DNA from 3 places in the Leisingera sp. S132 genome. Region 1 is predicted to be linked to each of the others. Evidence: riboswitches for the same ligand, from Rfam matches in the RefSeq annotation. Region 1 holds a riboswitch; each other region holds the start of a gene.

Region 1 (5,637 bases):
GGAGGCCAGTGCGTCCAGCCCTACGGCATGAGCGAGGTTGTGATCTTTCCCGGGATAGGTGGAGAGGATCAGGGCAAGGCGCTTGTCCGCATTCGGCAGTTTGGCGAGGCGCAGCCAGCCCTCGACGCGGTCGACGGCGGATTTGATGCGGTTCGCGTCGGCGCGGTGGGCAAAGCGGGAATACTGCAGGTCCGGGTCTTTCTTGCCCGGCGACTTGAAGCTGACAACGCCTGCGAAGATGCGCCCGTCAACCTCGGGCAGGACGACATGCATGGCGAGGTCGGCGGGCGAGAGGCCGCGATCGGCCTCGGCCCAGTCTTTTTTGCGCGCGGTGGAGAGGGCGACCTGGAACACCGGGCAGCCGGTGGTGCTGAGCGGCGAGGCGCTGCCGTCGGTGCCTTGGGCGGAAAAGGCGGTGGCGTTGATAATGGCCGCCGGGTTCAGTTCAGGCAGTTTTTGGCGCAGCCAGTCCGCAGCGGCGGACGCCTTGAGGCTGGCAGCAAAGGTGCCATAGGCCGCGTAGCCGCGGGCGCGCAGTTCCGCGATCAGCGCATCTACCGGGGCAGTGTCGGCGGCGGTGAGGTAGGAGCGGTAGAAGCTTACCAGCACCAGCGGCTGGTCCTGCGGCGGCAGCTCCGCGAGCACGCCCTTGGCCGGGTCATAGAAGCCGTGCTCGGGCATGGACTTGAGGCCGAGCACGGGCCCCGCGTAAAGCCCTGCTGCCAGCGACAGCTGGGCAAGTGCTGCCTGGGCGGCAACGGCACCGCCGGCATCGCACAGGGATTGCAGGCGGCGCAGGGTGGAGACGGGCAGGGTGGAGAGCTCATCGAGCCGCGCATCCTCGCGGCCGTCGGCGGGCAGGATCGCCAGCGCGATGCCCTTGCGGCGGGCCAGGTCCTGAAGAGTGGCAAGGCCGTAGGACCAGTAGCTTTCGCCACCGATCAGACGGACGAGGACGCCCTTGGCGCCCTCCAATGTCTGTTCCGCGTAGACGTCGACCGACAAGGGGTGCTTCAGCGCGACCAGGTTGGCGAGGCGCAGGGAGGGCAGTTTGCCGTCTGCGCGGTGCCAGCCTGCGGCAAAAGCGCCGAGGTCGCTGTCGGAGAAGGACAGCACCACAAGATCCGCAGGCGTCTGCCCGAGGTCCTGCGGGGTGTCGGTCTCGTCAAGGCCGTGGCTTTCGCGGAAGACGACGTGCATTAATTTCTGCCTTTCCCGGCCTTCGAAATGGAGTCCCGGGGCGAAAGCCCCGGATCGCGCCCGACCCGCCCCCATGGGCGGGCGCGATTGCGCCCACCCCGGGACGGGCGCGATCCTTTCCGCTCATGAAGTTTACGGGTCGGAAGCATAGCTTACGCTCCCAGCTCGGCGCGGATGGCCTGTTCGTCGATGTCGTCATGCTCGGCGATGACCACCAGGGCGGTCTTGCGCGGCTGCGCGCCCCAGGGCTGATCGTACTGGGCGCGCAGGCGCTCGCCCACGGCCTGAACCAGCATCCGCATTGGTTTCCCCTCCACTGCGACATAGCCTTTGACGCGCAGGATGTTGCGCTCGCGGGCGAGTTTCACGATGGCATTCTGCAACGCTTCCGGATCGGAGACTTCGCCCATTTCGACAACGATGCTTTCAAAATCGTCATGCTCGTGGTCGTGGTGGCCGTCATGGTGGCTGGGGCGGGCGTCCAGATCGTCCTCAGCAGCCGCACCCAAGCCCAGGATGATGCGCGGGTCGATCACGCCCTCGCTCATCGGAAGGATCGGCAGCTTGCGGGGTGCCTCGGCCTCGATCACCGCGCGGGCCTTCTCGATGCCTTCCTCGCCGGCCAGATCGGCCTTGGAAAGAAGTACGATGTCGGCGCAGGAGATCTGGTCCTCGAACACTTCGCTGAGCGGGGTTTCGTGGTCGATGCTGTCATCCGCCTCGCGCTGGGCTTGCACGGCGTCCAGATCGGGAGCGAACTGGCCCTTGGCAACCGCCTCGGCATCGGCCAGCGCAATCACGCCGTCGACGGTGATGCGGGAGCGGATGGCGGGCCAGTCAAACGCCTTCAGGAGCGGCTTGGGCAGCGCCAGGCCGGAGGTTTCGATCACGATGTGATCCGGCTTCTCCGGCAGCTCCATCAGCTGTTCGATGGTGGGGATGAAGTCATCGGCCACGGTGCAGCAGATGCAGCCGTTCGCCAGCTCCATGATGTTTTCCGCCGGGCAGTTCTCATCAGCGCAGGATTTCAGGATGTCGCCGTCAACGCCGGCGGTGCCGAATTCATTGACCACCACCGCCAGGCGCTTGCCCTGCGGGTTCTGCATCAGGTGGCGGATCAGGGTGGTCTTGCCCGCACCGAGGAAGCCGGTGATGACGGTGACGGGGATCTTGTTGAGGTCGCTCATGTTTACTCCTCGGAGAAGAACTTGGCCGGCGGGATGCGGGCAACGGATTGCTTGCGGAAGGTTTGCGGGCGTTCGCGCCACGGCACGACGCCGTCTGCAGTGGCGGCATAGGCGGCGGCGCCTTCCAGGATTTCGGGGACGTGCTGGTCCGGGTCGAGGTCGCCATAGACATAGGTCCAGCGCTCTTCGCCGCCGACCAGGGCAACAGCACAGCCGCGTTTGCAGGAGGACAGGCATTCCACGCCCCGCAGGCGGACGCCTTCGGGCATCCCGGCCTCTTCCAGCGCGGCGTGCAGAATGGCGCCGGGGCGGGCTGCCTCCGGGTCAGTGCCTTCGCGGCGGCAGGTAAGGCATACGGTCAGCGTGACCGGTCCCGGGTTTCTGGCAGTTTTGCCTGCCCTATCGTCAGCCATCAGTGCGTCTCCTGTCGCGGCAGGGCGTGCGGGATGGCCAGAAAGGTGCTGTCTCAAACCAGCCCCTCACCCGGTCGCAGAACACCCCGTCTGCCCGTTGATCTCGTCGTCGCTGGCAGGTCTCCCGGCTTGCGGATGCCAAGGCGCGGGGCCTTGCCGGCCATCCTGCCTTCCCGGGGTGTTTTCCCAGTGGCATGGCGGCCTCATCCGGTCACGGTCGCGGGGGCGGCTGTGCTTGAGCCTTGGCAAGGCCTTCACATTCCCTCTTCGCCTGTTTTCACAGGAACCAGCTGAACCCCCTTGCGCTATGGCGGGCTTCTTTGTCAAGACATGGGGTCAAACAGCTGGAGAGCCCCCATGAGCGAAAAGTCTGAAACCGGCATTTCAGAAGAAGAAGCCGCCCGCCACGCATCGAAAATGGCGAAGAAAAAGGCCGCGCGCGACCGGATGATGAAGACGAAGGAGGGCGAGAAGGGCCTGATCATCGTTCACACCGGACCGGGCAAGGGCAAATCCTCCTCGGGCTTTGGCATGATCATGCGCTGCATTGCCCATGGGATGCCGTCTGCCGTGGTGCAGTTCATCAAGGGCGCCTGGCAGACCGGTGAGCGCACCCTGATCGAGGAGAACTTCAGCGATCTCTGCCAGTTCTATGCGATGGGCGAGGGCTTTACCTGGGAGACCCAGGACAAGGCCCGCGATATCGCAGCCGCCCAGAAGGGCTGGGAGAAAGCCAAGGAGATGATCCTGGACGAGAGGAACACCATGGTGCTGCTCGACGAGATCAACATTGCGCTGCGGTATGAGTATCTGGATCTGGAGGAAGTGCTGGAGTTCCTGGTGGAGCAAAAGCCGCCGATGACCCATGTGGTGCTAACGGGGCGCAACGCCAAGGAGGAGCTGATCGAGATCGCTGATCTGGTGACCGAGATGGGGCAGATCAAGCACCCGTTCCGCGCCGGCGTGAAGGCGCAGAAGGGCGTCGAGTTTTAAGACCCTTTCTGAATGTCCCGCCCGGCCGATAGGCCGGGCCGCGCCAACCCGCCCCGTCAAACCAAAGGTTTGCCTCCGGCTAAACGGGGCGGCGCGACTGCGCCTCCCCTCGGGTTGGCCCGTCCCTCAGCTCTATGCGGCGAGCTGTGCAGCTTTGCCATGGATATAGGCATCCACCGCTGCGTGCTGGGTTTCATCCAGCCGCAGGCCCAGCTTGGTGCGCCGCCACAGGTAATCGTCGCCTGCACGCACCCATTCCCGGGCAATCGCCCAGTCGAGTTCACGCTCAGTGATGGTGGCGCCAAAATCCTGGCCCAGATCGCCGGCGGATTTGGCCTCGCCCAGCACCTCCCAGGCCTCGGTGCCGTAGGCGCGGATCAGGCGGCGGGTCCAGTAGGGCGAAAGGAACGGATAGTCCGCCGCCAGTTTGGCGCGCAGCGTTTCCACATCGGCTACAGCGAAATCGCCTCCGGGCAGGGCCACGCCTGCGGTCCAGTCCGCGGGCAGCTGGGGGAAAACCTCGCCGATTTTGGCCAGTGCCGCCTCCGCCAGCTTGCGGTAGGTGGTGATCTTGCCGCCAAAGACATTCAAGAGCGGCGCCTGCGCGCGGTCCAGTGTCAGCACATATTCGCGGGTGGCCGCGGTGGCGGAGCTGGCGCCATCATCATAAAGCGGGCGCACGCCGGAATAGGTCCAGACGATATCCTCTCGTGCAAGCGGCTGATTGAAGTATCCGGATGCGAAATCAATCAGATAGTCCTGCTCGGCCGCGGTGCATTCGGGCGCGGTGTCCGGGTTTGGGTGGTCGGCATCGGTGGTGCCGATCAGGGTGAAATCCTCCTCGTAGGGAATGGCGAAGATGATCCGTCCGTCGGTGCCTTGGAAGAAATAGCAGCGGCCGTGATCAAACAGTTTCGGCACCACGATATGGCTGCCGCGCACCAGGCGGACGTTTTCGCGGCTGTTCTGGCCCAGCTTCTGGTGCAGCACGTCGGCAACCCAGGGGCCGCCCGCGTTGACCAGCATTTTCGCGCGGCGCTGATGGGTGTCGCCGCTGGCCTGATCCTGCAGAGTGATCACCCAGTGATCCGCGTGGCGTTCGGCGGACAGCACCTTGGTCCGGGTCAGGATCTCGGCGCCGCGGGTTTCGGCGTCGCGGGCATTCAGCACCACCAGGCGGGCGTCCTCGATCCAGCAGTCGGAATACTCGAACGCGGTTTTGAACTTGTCCTTCAGCGGGCGGCCGGCCGGGTCGGCGGCCAGGTCCAGCTTGGCGGTGCCGGGCAGGATACTGCGTTTGCCAAGCGAGTCGTAGAAGAACAGCCCCAGACGGATCAGCCAGGCCGGGCGGCGGCCCTTCATCCAGGGCATGAAGGTCGTCAGCAGTTTCGACGTCGGCGTCTCGCTGTCGAACCGCATGTCCTTGTGGAACGGCAGCACGAACCGCATCGGCCAGGAGATATGCGGCATCGCTTTCAGGAGCACTTCGCGCTCGATCAGCGCTTCGCGCACCAGGCGGAACTCAAAATATTCGAGATAGCGCAAGCCGCCGTGGAACAGCTTGGTGGATGCGGAGGAGGTGGCCGAGGCCAGGTCGTTCATCTCTGCCAGCGTCACCGACAAGCCGCGGCCGGCCGCATCGCGGGCGATGCCGCAGCCGTTGATGCCGCCGCCGATGATGAAAAGGTCCGTTACAGGCGTGTCAGTCATTTTCGCTGCTTTCGTTTTGTCCTGCGGTCAGGATGCGGGTGCCGGCCGCCTGTGCGGCCTCGGCAAATTCTGCGGGAACCGGGCGGTCGGTGATCACCACGTCCAGATCCGACACATCGCAGATCCGCACGGGG
Region 2 (5,637 bases), 1.9 Mb from region 1:
CTGATGTTCACCGACTACGGGATGCCAGTGAACTTCTACAACGACCACTATGACCTTCTGCTCAGCCAGGACTTTCTGTTCGCCCGCAAGATCAGCTCTGACGCCAAGGAGCTGAAGTCACGGCTCGGACGGCTTTATGCAGCACAGGGGGTGGAGTTCCAGATCTCCAACGAGGGGCGCAGCCTCTACAAGTTCCTCGCCCAGCGCGGCCGTGACGGACGCCGCTTTGCGCCGCGGTTCTGGGAGACGGAAAGCACCCTTGGCCGGGAACGAGAACTGCTGATCGTGGTCTGCAAGAAATGGCATGTCGCCAAGCGGCTGCTGGAACAGATCCGCCAGGTCACCAATATTCCGGCGATCGAATACCTGTTCAACGAGGAGGACACCCCCCTGCCCGACCTCGGCGGGATTCAGGCGGCACTGATGAAACGCACCCGCCACCGCCGGGCGCTGATGCGGATGCTGTTCGAATATTACGAGTCCGACCAGCTGATCATCTGCCTGGATCCCGGGGCCATTGAGCTGATGAATGATTTTCATTCAGACCGGTCCTCGACGCGCTTCCTGCATATCGAATGCGACTTCAGCGACGATTATCTGATCGGTCATGCCCACCGCGTTGGCCTGGCGGGCGAACGCACGCCGCAGCAAACGCTGGAACGGCTGCTGCCGACAATCCGCAATGACATCCTGCATGAAAGCGACCGCATCCGCGATGCAGGCTTCAGCTATCTCTACAAGATCCGCGAAGGCAGCACTCCCGAGGCAAACGCGGGCGAACTCAGCAGTTTCCTGAACCTGACCGAAGAGAAGGCCCGGCAGATTGCCGGGACCGGCTACCTTTTTGCCGACTGACACGGGGCTCTTCCGCCCCGCATCAAAAGCTGAAGACGGTCCTTAGTCTTCCAGCGCCTTGATCATGTCGACGCGGGTGCCGTGGCGGCCGCCCTCGAACTCGGTGCCCAGGAAGGCATCGACGATCTCCAGCGCCAGCCCTTCGCCGACCACACGGGCGCCGATCGACAGCATGTTGGCGTCGTTGTGGGCGCGGATCATCTTGGCAGAAAACGTGTCGGAGCAGACACCGCAGCGGATGCCCTTCACCTTGTTGGCTGCCATCATGATGCCCTGGCCGGTGCCGCACAGGACAATGCCCAGCGCGCAGTCGCCCGAGGCGACCAGCTCTGCCGCGGCGGCGCCATGCTTGGGGTAATGGGTGCTTTCCGGGGTCTGCGGGCCGATGTCCTCGACCTCCCAGCCCTGGGCTTCGATATGGGCCGCAACGGCCTTGCGCAGCTCGATGGCGGCGTGGTCGCTGGAAAGGGCAATGCGTTTGCTGGCAGTCATGGTCTGATGGTCCTGTGTCGCAACGGGGGTATGAGGCTTGGCCCCGTGTTGACCAAGGGACGGGCGCGGCGTCAATCCCTTTATCGCCGCAGGCCCGGACCAGAAGGGAGCGGAGGGCCCGCGAAAGGCCCTCCTTCAGATCAGATGTCCACTTCGACCCGCCCGATCGGGTTGGAGCAGCAGGCCAGGATATACCCCGCCTCGATGTCCTCTTCCGAGATGCCGCCGTTGTGGACCATATGCACGTCGCCCGCGGTCTTCTTGACCTTGCAGGTGCCGCAGATGCCGAAGGTACAGCCTGACGGGATGTTGAGGCCCGAGGCCTTGGCGACTGCCAGCACCGTGTCGGTCTCGGTGCAGGCGGAAGTGACGCCCGACGCGGCAAAGCTGATCTCGGCGGCCGCGGTCTCCTCTGGAACCACATCGTCCAGCTCCGGCGCATCAGCCTCGGTCTCCACCGGCGCGCCAAAGCTTTCCTGGTTGTAATTCTCCATGTCAAAGCCCAGGCCGTTCAGCATGTCGCGCACCGCCTGCATGAACGGCTCCGGCCCGCAGCAGTAGACCTCGCGCTCCAGGTAGTCCCCCGCAATGATACCCAGCATGATCTGGTTCAGCTGCCCGCGGTAGCCGGTCCAGACCTGATAGGGGTCGTCCTCTTCCACCACGAAATGCAGCTTGATCCCCGGCACCCGCGCCGCCATGCCTTCCAGCTGGCGCCGCGCGATGATCTCGCTGGGCCGCTTGGCGCAGTTGATGAAGCAGACGTCAGGCGACTGGCCGCGGTCAAACAGATACTGCGTCATCGACAGGCTCGGCGTGATACCGGAGCCAGCGGAGATGAACAGGAACTTGCCGTTCGGGCGTTTCGGCAGGGTGAACACGCCCGCCGGGCCAGAGGCCTTGAGGAACATGCCCGGGCGCAGGTTGTCCAGCATCCAGCGGGTACCGATGCTGTCTCCCTGCGCCTTCACCGTCACCGAGATCGACAGCGGCCGCGACGGCGAGGAGCTGATGGTGTAGGTCCGCCAGACGGTTTCACCCGGCACCGGCAGCTCCAGCGTCAGGAACTGGCCCGGCTGATACTTGAACCACGCGCCGGAAGGCGCACGGAAGCTGAAGGTGGCGGTGTTCGGCGCTTCCGGCACGACTGAGACGCATTCCAGCATCTCGTCGTCCTTCCACGCCAGGGTTTCATCCAGCGTCTCGAAATTGGCCTGCAGTCCCATCTGCTTACTCCGCCGCGATCAGGTGGCGGCCGGTCAGCGCGCGGGTCAGGTGTTCAGCGTACCAGTTGGAGAACTGGATGACGCCGCTTTCCTGCACTTCCGAATAGGGGCCGGGTTCATAAGCAGGTGAGTTGATGCCGCGCTGGTTGTCCTCCACCACGATGCGGTCCTCGTCGTTGGTGGCAACCCAGACCTCGGTCAGCCGATTCAGGTCGTAGTCCTGGCCCTCGACCGCATCCTTGTGCACCAGCCATTTGGTGGTGACCTCAGTCTCGGTCGGGCTGATCGGGGTCACCCGGAACACGATGGAATGATCCGGCAGGAAGTGGTTCCAGGTGGTCGGGTAGTGGAATTTCAGCAGCGTGCCTGCATCAGCAAACGGCACCCGGCCCAGCTTCTTGGCGACAGCCGCCTTGCCGTCCATGGTATAGCTCTCGGCGCCTTCATTCAGCGGCATCCGCGCCACCCGGTACTGTCCGCGCGCGTCTATCTGGAACTGGGCCGGCACACCTGCCGCCTCGATCCGGTCGAAATGCTTTTGCAGGTGCGGCGGGGTCTCGCCGCCCTCGACACCAGTGACGGACGGATCTTCCGGGAAGGTCCGGCACAGCGACGGGTGGTTGCCGCCGCAGTGATAGCACTCGCGGTTGTTCTCCCAAACCAGCTTCCAGTTGCCATTCTCGATGATCGAGCTTTCATAGGCGACTTTGGCATTGCCCAGGTCATGCGGCTCCAGATAGGGGCGGGCCACTGCGGCAAAAGCATCGAAGTCCGGCGCCTCATCCGCCAGGCAGATATAGATCAGCCCGGCCAGATCGCGGCAATGCACCGGCTTCAGCCCGTGTTTGGAGGCGTCGAACTCCGGCCCCATGTCGCGCGCCCACAGCAGCGAGCCGTCCAGCTCATAGGTCCACTGGTGGTAGGGGCAGACCAGCTTGGGCGAATTTCCCTTCTTGGCCTTGCACACAACCGACCCGCGGTGGCGGCAGGCATTGTGGAACGCACGCACCTCACCATCGGTGCCGCGCACGATGATGACATTGTAGGACCCCACCTGATGGGTCACATAATTGCCGGCCTTCGGAATTTCGCAGGCCGGAATGGCAAACAGCCACTCGCGGTAGAAGATCTGGCGCATGTCCAGATCCAGCACCCCCGGATCAGTGTAAAACGCCTGCTCCAGGGAATAGTTTTTCTGACGGGCGACCAGTTTGGCCAGAATTTCGCTGTCGTGAAGCATCTGCTTCTCTCCTTTGCCGCATCCCCGCGGCAGGTTGGCTTGGCTGCGGGCATGGGGAGAGAGATTGCAGGCCACGCGCCTGCAACCGCCCCGCCGCCGCCCGCGGTTGACGTTTTCGGGGCAAGGCTGGTTTCCGGACTGTCCCGGGGCCTTTTGGCGGCGGGGCCTGGCACCTTCCCGAAGCTGCGGCTTCAGTGGTTTTTGCCATGCCTTGCCCGGGGTCACCGTTGCGGGGGCAGTGCCGGAGTTTCACCAGCTTCCCAATTCTCCGCCCCTAGGGGCGGCACCTTGCTGAGGCGCAAACTGCCCTAATCCCGCCCCCCAAGCGGAGACAAATCCGACCCGCCGAAACCGGAAAAAGACATGCATGATTGCCGTGCCCGGAGGGACAGGGATGTCCAGAATCTCAAACCGGCATCCGCCGGTTCGTTTGCGGCAGGCGCTTATCTTTCATGCGGTTAGGCGCTGCTAGGCACACCGAATCGATTCGCACGCAGTGAGTCTTGCGCCGGCCCCTTGGATGGTGAAATGCATTTAACTATATGCTATATAGTTAAATGATGCACAGGAGAATCCGATGACCACCGGCCATGTCTTCATCGCCACCAGCCTCGACGGTTTTGTGGCCCGCCAGGACCATTCGCTGGACTGGCTGTCCAAGCAGCCCGTTGCCGAGGATGACGATGGCGGTTTTGCCGCCTTCATGGACAGCGTAGACGGGCTGATTATGGGAACAGGATCATTCCGCACCGTGCTGGGGTTCGGCCAATGGCCCTACAGCAAGCCGGTTGTGGTCCTCAGCAACAGCCTGACAGAACAGGACATTCCCGAAGAGCTGAAGGATAAGGTGCGTCTCAGCACCACCGCGCCCGCAGACCTCATGCAGGAGCTGCAAGAGCAGGGCTGGACCCGCGCCTATATCGACGGCGGGCGGATGGTGCAGTCCTTCCTGCGCCAGGGGCTGATCGCAGATCTGACCATCACAACGGTCCCGGTCCTGATCGGCAGCGGCATCCCGCTTTTCGGCAGCCTGGACCGGGACATCGACCTCCAGGTAGCAAGCTCCCGCATCCTGCCCACCGGCATGGTCCAGACCACGTTCCGGGTGGCCTGACCAATGCCCCCGCGCATAGGCCGCCCGCCCAGGGGCAGCCGCACCCTCAGCAAGGATGATGTGCTGAAAAAGGCCCTGCAGCTGCTCGATGAGGGCGGCAGCAAGGCTCTCACCTTCAAGGCACTGGCAGCGGCGCTTGGCGTCACCCCGATGGCCGTCGCCCACCACGCCGGCACCAGGGACGAGATGATTGCCAGCCTCGTCGCCATTGCCTTTGAAGGTGCAGATGCGCCATCAGAAGCGTCAACGCCCAAACTGCGCCTGCGCGATCTGATGACCCGCTATTGCACTCAGGTGACCCGGCACCCGGAACTTGCGAAATACATCCTGGAGAACCCGTCTCTGATCGGTCCTGCCCTGACCGGGCTGACCCGGCTGATCGAGGCGGAAATCACCGCCGCAGGCGTAACCGGTGCAGAGGCCCGTACCCTTCTCTGCCTGCTGGTGGATTACACACACGGCTTCGCCTTTGCCGCCGCTGCGGCACCACGCGGAGCACTTTCACCTGACGACTTCTCCCCCGCGCTGGACTGGGTGCTGGACCGGATCGAATAAAGAAACGCGGGCCTTTTCAGGCCCGCGCATCCGCTTGCGTCTTGCAGAGCCGCCCAACGGGCGGCCCCTCCTCAATTCGATTTCCAGGTATCCAGCCAGCGGCGGAACCGGCCCTTGCGCTCGGCAATGGCATCGCCTGCCGCATAAAGACTGTC
Region 3 (5,637 bases), 360 kb from region 1:
TTGCAAACGGCGTGCGCCTTCTGCTGTAAAGAGCGAATCCGGCGAGGGCGAAAAGGGCCAGCACAACAGGTTTGGACGACAACCGCAGAAGCACATCCCACGTGCTTTCAGCGGGTGCGCCTGTGTCAAAGCAAGTTGTGGCGAAGGCGGGTGCCGGCAAGGCGAACAAGAGCGCCGTCAGGCCGGCGGTTACCCGTCCTCGAAGGGATCCCATTCGTCCTCCACCTCGGGCAGGGCCTCGGCGGCAACTTCGGCGGCCAGTTCCTCGGGCGTGCGGATGCGGGTGATTTTGGCCTTGGGGAAGCTTTCCAGCACCGCCTGCACCAGCGGATGCGCATTCGCCTTTTCGCGCAGGGCGTTCTCGGCGGCGTCGCGGACCTCGGCAATGGTCGCGGCATCGCCGTCGGGCGCGATGGAGACCACCCAGCGGGCCCCGGTCCAGTTCTGCAATGCCGAGCCAAGCCGGGCGGCCAGGTCGCGCGGCGCCTGGGCGGAGGGGGTGAACTCGACCCGCCCCGGCTGGTAGGAGACCAGCCGCACGCCGGTTTCCACCTCGACCAAAAGTTTCACGTCGCGGTTGGTGCGGATCAGCTCGACTACGTGTTCAAAAGACGGATAGCGGGCGAGGGCAGAGCTGACCTGCGGCGCCAGTGCCGTCACCGTGCCGCCGCCGCCATGGGCCACAGGTGCGCCGCCGGGTGCACCGCCTGCCGGGCCGCCTTGCGGTGCACCGCTGCCAAGCGCCTGGGCGCCCATGCCCTGCATCTGCATGCCGCCGCCGGGGCCGCCTGGACCGGGGGGCGGCGGCGGGGGCGTGTCCTGCAGCTTGCGGATCAGTTCCTCGGGCGAGGGCAGGTCGGCCACATGGGTGAGGCGGATCACCGCCATCTCCGCGGCCATCATCGCGTTAGGCGCAGCGGCCACTTCCTCCAGCGCTTTCAGAAGCATCTGCCACATCCGGGTCAGGACGCGCATCGCCAGCGCATCCGCCATCGCCTTGCCGCGGGCGCGTTCATCGGGGCTGACGGTGGGGTCTTCAGCCGCGTCGGGCGTGATCTTCACGACAGAGACCCAATGGGTGATCTCGGCCAGGTCGCGCAGCACCGCCAGCGGGTCGGCGCCCTCGGCATACTGGCCGCTGAGTTCTGTCAGCGCCGCCGCCGCATCGCCGCGCAGGATCATGTCCATCAGATCCAGCACCCGGCCGCGGTCGGCAAGGCCCAGCATGGCGCGGACCTGATCGGCGGTGGTTTCGCCGGCGCCATGGGAAATCGCCTGATCCAAGAGCGAGGTCGCATCGCGGGCAGACCCTTCGGCGGCGCGGGTGATGAGCGCCAGTGCATCTTCGGCAATCTCAGCACCTTCAGCGGCGGCGATCTTGCGCAACAGGGCAATCATCACCTCCGGTTCGATCCGGCGCAGGTCAAACCGCTGGCAGCGCGACAGCACGGTGACCGGCACCTTGCGGATCTCGGTGGTGGCGAAGATGAACTTCACATGCGCGGGCGGCTCCTCCAGCGTCTTCAGCAGCGCGTTGAACGCGCTGGTCGACAGCATGTGAACTTCGTCGATGATGTAGATCTTGTAGCGGGCGGAGGCGGCGCGGTACTGCACCGAGTCGATGATCTCGCGGATGTCATTCACACCGGTGCGGCTGGCCGCGTCCATCTCCATCACGTCCACATGGCGGCCTTCCATGATCGCGGTGCAATGCTCGCATTTGCCGCATGGTTCAGTGGTGGGGCCGCCCTGGCCGTCTTCGCCGACGCAGTTCATGCCCTTGGCGATGATCCGCGCGGTGGTGGTTTTGCCGGTGCCGCGGATGCCGGTCATGATGAAGGCCTGGGCAATCCGGTCGGCGGCAAAGGCGTTTTTCAGCGTCCGCACCATGGCGTCCTGACCCACCAGATCGGCAAAGGTCTCGGGCCGGTATTTGCGGGCCAGAACCTGGTACTGGGAGGGGGTGGTGCCGCTGGGGGTGTCGTTCATGATGTCTCGTGCCGGATTCGATGTGCGGGCGTCCCGCGTTGCGCGCAGGGTATTGAAGCGCAGCCGGTTCGTCCACCGCAGAAGGGCAGGCAGCGTGCGGCCAAGAAAAGGTTTTGGATTTGGCGGGTTTGGCGGTTAGAATCCCTCGCAAGACCCTGGGCGGGAGTGGGAATTGGAACGCAACGCGAGGAGGCGGCATGCGATCTGACGAAGTCTCTGGGACTGCGGCGCAGGAGATGCCTGTGCCCGTGAATATCTCCATCCATGAGGTGCCCGTCGCGGGCGGGAGGCTGGCGCTGTGCCCCTTGCCGGGCAAGGGCGGCGACTATGCGGGCGATATGGGCCGGATCAATGCCTGGAAGCCCGGGCTGGTGATCTCCATGACCACGGCGGAGGAACACGCGGCAGCGGGCAGCCACCGGCTGGGCTGCGACATCCAGAGCATGGCCAGCCGCTGGATCCATCTGCCGGTGCCGGACTTTGACGTGCCATCCCGGCAGGTGGCGGCGAAATGGCCCAAGGCCAGCGCCTCCGCAAGGATGGCGCTGGAGGGCGGCGGCCGGGTGCTGGTCCATTGCAAGGGCGGCTGCGGCCGCTCCGGCATGGCGGTGCTGCGGCTGATGATCGAAAGCGGCGAGGACCCGGCGCAGGCGCTGGCCCGGCTGCGGGCCGTGCGCCCCTGCGCGGTGGAGACGCAGGCGCAGCTGGAATGGGCCTATGCCGGGCGTCCGGCGGGGCTGCGGCCGCAATAGGCCGGCAGCCCGGTGCGGTCTGCCGTTCCCCAGATGCCGTGAGCCGGTTTCCGGCCTAGAGCGCCAGCATCTGCTCCGCCTGATGCACCTCCGCGGTTTTCGGCAGCGCCTCCATCAGCGCGCAGGGGCGGGCGTCCAGTCTTGACGCCGCAAAGCCGGTGCCGCCGCGGCTGAGGATTGCATCGGCAAAGCGGTCCAGCCCCTCGCGCGGGGCCTCTTCCCCGACACCGCAGAACAGCCGGATCCGGTCATGGCTGGCGGCAAACTGCGCCGGGCAGTTGCGCGGGCAGCCGTCCAGCACGCTGGTGCCGGTGATTTCGAAATCCTCATGGGTCATCGGCTTCGCCTTGGTCATCGCCTCTGCCAGTTTGGCGATCATCCGTTCTGCCGCGGGGCAGGGCCGCCCCAGGTATTTGCAATCCGTTGCCGCATAGAAATGCGTCTTGTCCGTCCACATCATGTTTGCGCCCTCCGCGCGTGGTGCGGGGGTTCGGGGACAAGAGACCGGATGAGAAAGCGGGAGCCCCGCGGTGCCATCAGACCCTGTCCGGACACCCCGCCCGGGTTCGAGTTTCACATTCGATGGCAGGTCTCCTGACTTGCGGGTCGCAGCTTTCCCGATCCTTCCCGGCCCATCGGGCCAGTGGCTCTATCGGGGTCGCTCGCCGCTTACAGTTGCGGGGGCAGTCGCGGAATTGGCCTTGCGCTGGGCGGGGCCGCACCGTGTTCCCTTTTCATCCCGGACACAAGATTCTGTGGCGCGGGAACCATCGCCACAAGCGGTAGCGGCTGCCCCCCCGAGTCGTCAATTGTTTTTCTGCGCCTGCATGGCCGCGGGCGCGGGCGTGTGCATCTGCAGGTGCAGCCCCCGGATCACATCCGAATCGCGCCGCACCCGGGCCAGCTGCCAGCCGCCTTGCAGCAGGATGTAGAAATTCTCGGCCGCGGCACGGGCCTCTGCCTCAGCCAGGCCCAGGCGCTGCGCATGGGCCGCGGTCTCTAGTATCCAGCCCTCGAACAGTTTGGCGGCGTGCTGGTGGAACGCCTCGTTTTCCGGTCCTTCGAACAGGGTGGCGGAAACCGGGCAGCCGCTCCATTTGCCTTGTTTGTCAAAGAGCTTGGCCAGCTTGTAGCAGACCGTCTTGGCGCCCTCTCGAAAGGTCGGCGCAGGGGTAAAGGCGGCGGCGATCAGTGCCAGCATCTGCTCCGAGGCCCAGTCTGCCGCAGCCAGCGCGAGGTCGGATTTTCCATTCGGGAAATGGTGGTAGAGCGAGCCCTTGGGAGCCTCTGCCGCGGCCAGCAGTTCGGCCAGGCCGGTGCCGCTGTAGCCCTTGTTGCGAAAGAGGCCGGCTGCCGCCCGCAGCAGCCGCTCGCGGGTGGGGGCGGGGCTGTCCGGGCCGGGCTGGGGTGTCGTCACGTCAGTCATGGCGGCAGGTTGACAGCATTAGACCGATTGGTCCAGAGGTGGAATAGACCAATCGGTCTAGGAGGGTGCCATGCTCGACAGCCATGCAGGACACACCGCGGATATCCGGGTGGAAGACGTGCGCTTTGCCGCCGGTGATGCAGAGCTGGCCGGGCGGCTTTACCACCCGGCGGCCCCGGCCAGGGCAGCGGTGGTGCTGAACGGCGCAACCGGGGTGCCGCAGGGCTACTACCGGCATTTCGCACACTGGCTGGCGGCGGAGCGGCAGATGGCCTGCTTGACCTATGATTACCGGGACTTTGGAGCCTCGGCGCACATGCACCCGCGCCGGTCACAGGCCACCATGGGTGAATGGGCGCTGGCCGATCAGCCAGCCGCCCGCAGTGAAATGCAGCGGCACTATGCGGGCGTGCCGCTGCTGGTTATTGGCCATTCGCTGGGGGCGATGCTGATGCCCCTGCAGGATGGCCTGACGGACGTCGCCCGCATGATCGTGGTCGCGGGCGGCTTGGTGCATCACCACGATCATCCCTGGCCCTACCGCGCGCTGGCGCTGGCCTTCTGGTTCGGCCATGTGCCGCCGCTGGTCCGTGCCCTGGGCTACCTGCCCGGGCGCGCGGTGGGGTTCGGGGCCGACTTGCCGGCAGGTGTCTACTGGCAGTGGCGGCGCTGGTGCACCACGCCGGGCAGCTACCTGCCGGAAACCGGCATCACGCTGCCGCAGCCCCGCTGGGCGGAAACCGGTATCCCGGTGGATCTGTTTGCGATGGCGGATGACGACGTGGTGCCGCCGCCTGCGGTCTGGCGGCTGGGCGATGTCTATGGGGATGTGCCGCAGCGCCGGATTGTGCTGGATCCGCAGGACGCCGGCGTGCAGAAGATCGGCCACCTCGGCGCCTTTGCCCGCGCCAATGCGGCGCTATGGCCGCGGCTGGTGCCGCAGTTCTAGAGCTTGCGCGGGGGGCTGTCCGGAAGGCCGGCTCACGCTTCCTGGTTCAGGCGGACCGGCTCAGGCGCTCTTCGGTGATGCGGGCGTAGTCTGCCAGCCGCAGCTTGAACCGGCGGTTCAGATTGCTGCGTGCCAGTTTCAGCGATTGCACCAGCAGCCGGCCGGTCAGCGAGGTCGGCGACAGTTTGAGCCGCACCGACATCCGGGTCCGTTGCGGCGACAGCGCCAGCAGTTCAACCTCCGTCCGCCCGTCAACGCCGCTGCCGCTGCCCTCCAGCACCATGCCGGACGGCGGCGCATAGGAGGCCATCGTCAGCTTGATCTCGCGCGGCTTGCCGCGGAAGCGGAAGGCAAGGTCCCAGGCCAGGCCGTCTTCCGGGCGGGCCAGATCGCCGCTGCGCTGCAGCTCAATGCCGCGCCGCAGGGCGGACCGCTCCAGCATGGCGAAATCCGAGATCGCACCGAACACCTCGGCAATCGGGGCATCGATGTCTTCTTTGCTGTGAAATTCCATGTTCGCC

The links. A riboswitch is a leader RNA that binds a small molecule or an ion and turns the genes downstream of it on or off. The one in region 1 is predicted to bind cobalamin.
Positions count from the first base shown of each region.
Region 2: another riboswitch for cobalamin. It lies ahead of K3725_RS03010 (aromatic ring-hydroxylating dioxygenase subunit alpha); the one in region 1 lies ahead of K3725_RS13230 (DUF1636 domain-containing protein).
Region 3: another riboswitch for cobalamin. It lies ahead of K3725_RS14975 (hypothetical protein); the one in region 1 lies ahead of K3725_RS13230 (DUF1636 domain-containing protein).

Region 1 covers NZ_CP083553.1:2,660,069-2,665,705, reverse strand. Annotated here, with positions in the region: gene cobN (cobaltochelatase subunit CobN) at 1-1,200, opposite strand, end outside; gene cobW (cobalamin biosynthesis protein CobW) at 1,353-2,387, opposite strand; gene K3725_RS13230 (DUF1636 domain-containing protein) at 2,390-2,800, opposite strand; cobalamin riboswitch at 2,897-3,106, opposite strand; gene cobO (cob(I)yrinic acid a,c-diamide adenosyltransferase) at 3,158-3,793, shown strand; gene glpD (glycerol-3-phosphate dehydrogenase) at 3,926-5,503, opposite strand; gene K3725_RS13215 (DeoR/GlpR family DNA-binding transcription regulator) at 5,496-5,637, opposite strand, start outside.
Region 2 covers NZ_CP083553.1:632,103-637,739, reverse strand. Annotated here, with positions in the region: gene K3725_RS03025 (beta-1,6-N-acetylglucosaminyltransferase) at 1-855, shown strand, start outside; gene rpiB (ribose 5-phosphate isomerase B) at 898-1,347, opposite strand; gene K3725_RS03015 (hybrid-cluster NAD(P)-dependent oxidoreductase) at 1,488-2,573, opposite strand; gene K3725_RS03010 (aromatic ring-hydroxylating dioxygenase subunit alpha) at 2,578-3,813, opposite strand; cobalamin riboswitch at 3,920-4,119, opposite strand; gene K3725_RS03005 (dihydrofolate reductase family protein) at 4,391-4,927, shown strand; gene K3725_RS03000 (TetR/AcrR family transcriptional regulator) at 4,931-5,482, shown strand; gene K3725_RS02995 (DUF1523 family protein) at 5,554-5,637, opposite strand, start outside.
Region 3 covers NZ_CP083553.1:3,021,210-3,026,846, reverse strand. Annotated here, with positions in the region: gene K3725_RS14985 (DNA polymerase III subunit gamma/tau) at 190-1,989, opposite strand; gene K3725_RS14980 (protein-tyrosine phosphatase family protein) at 2,226-2,741, shown strand; gene K3725_RS14975 (hypothetical protein) at 2,797-3,201, opposite strand; cobalamin riboswitch at 3,308-3,528, opposite strand; gene K3725_RS14970 (TetR/AcrR family transcriptional regulator) at 3,547-4,167, opposite strand; gene K3725_RS14965 (serine aminopeptidase domain-containing protein) at 4,238-5,116, shown strand; gene K3725_RS14960 (SRPBCC family protein) at 5,163-5,630, opposite strand.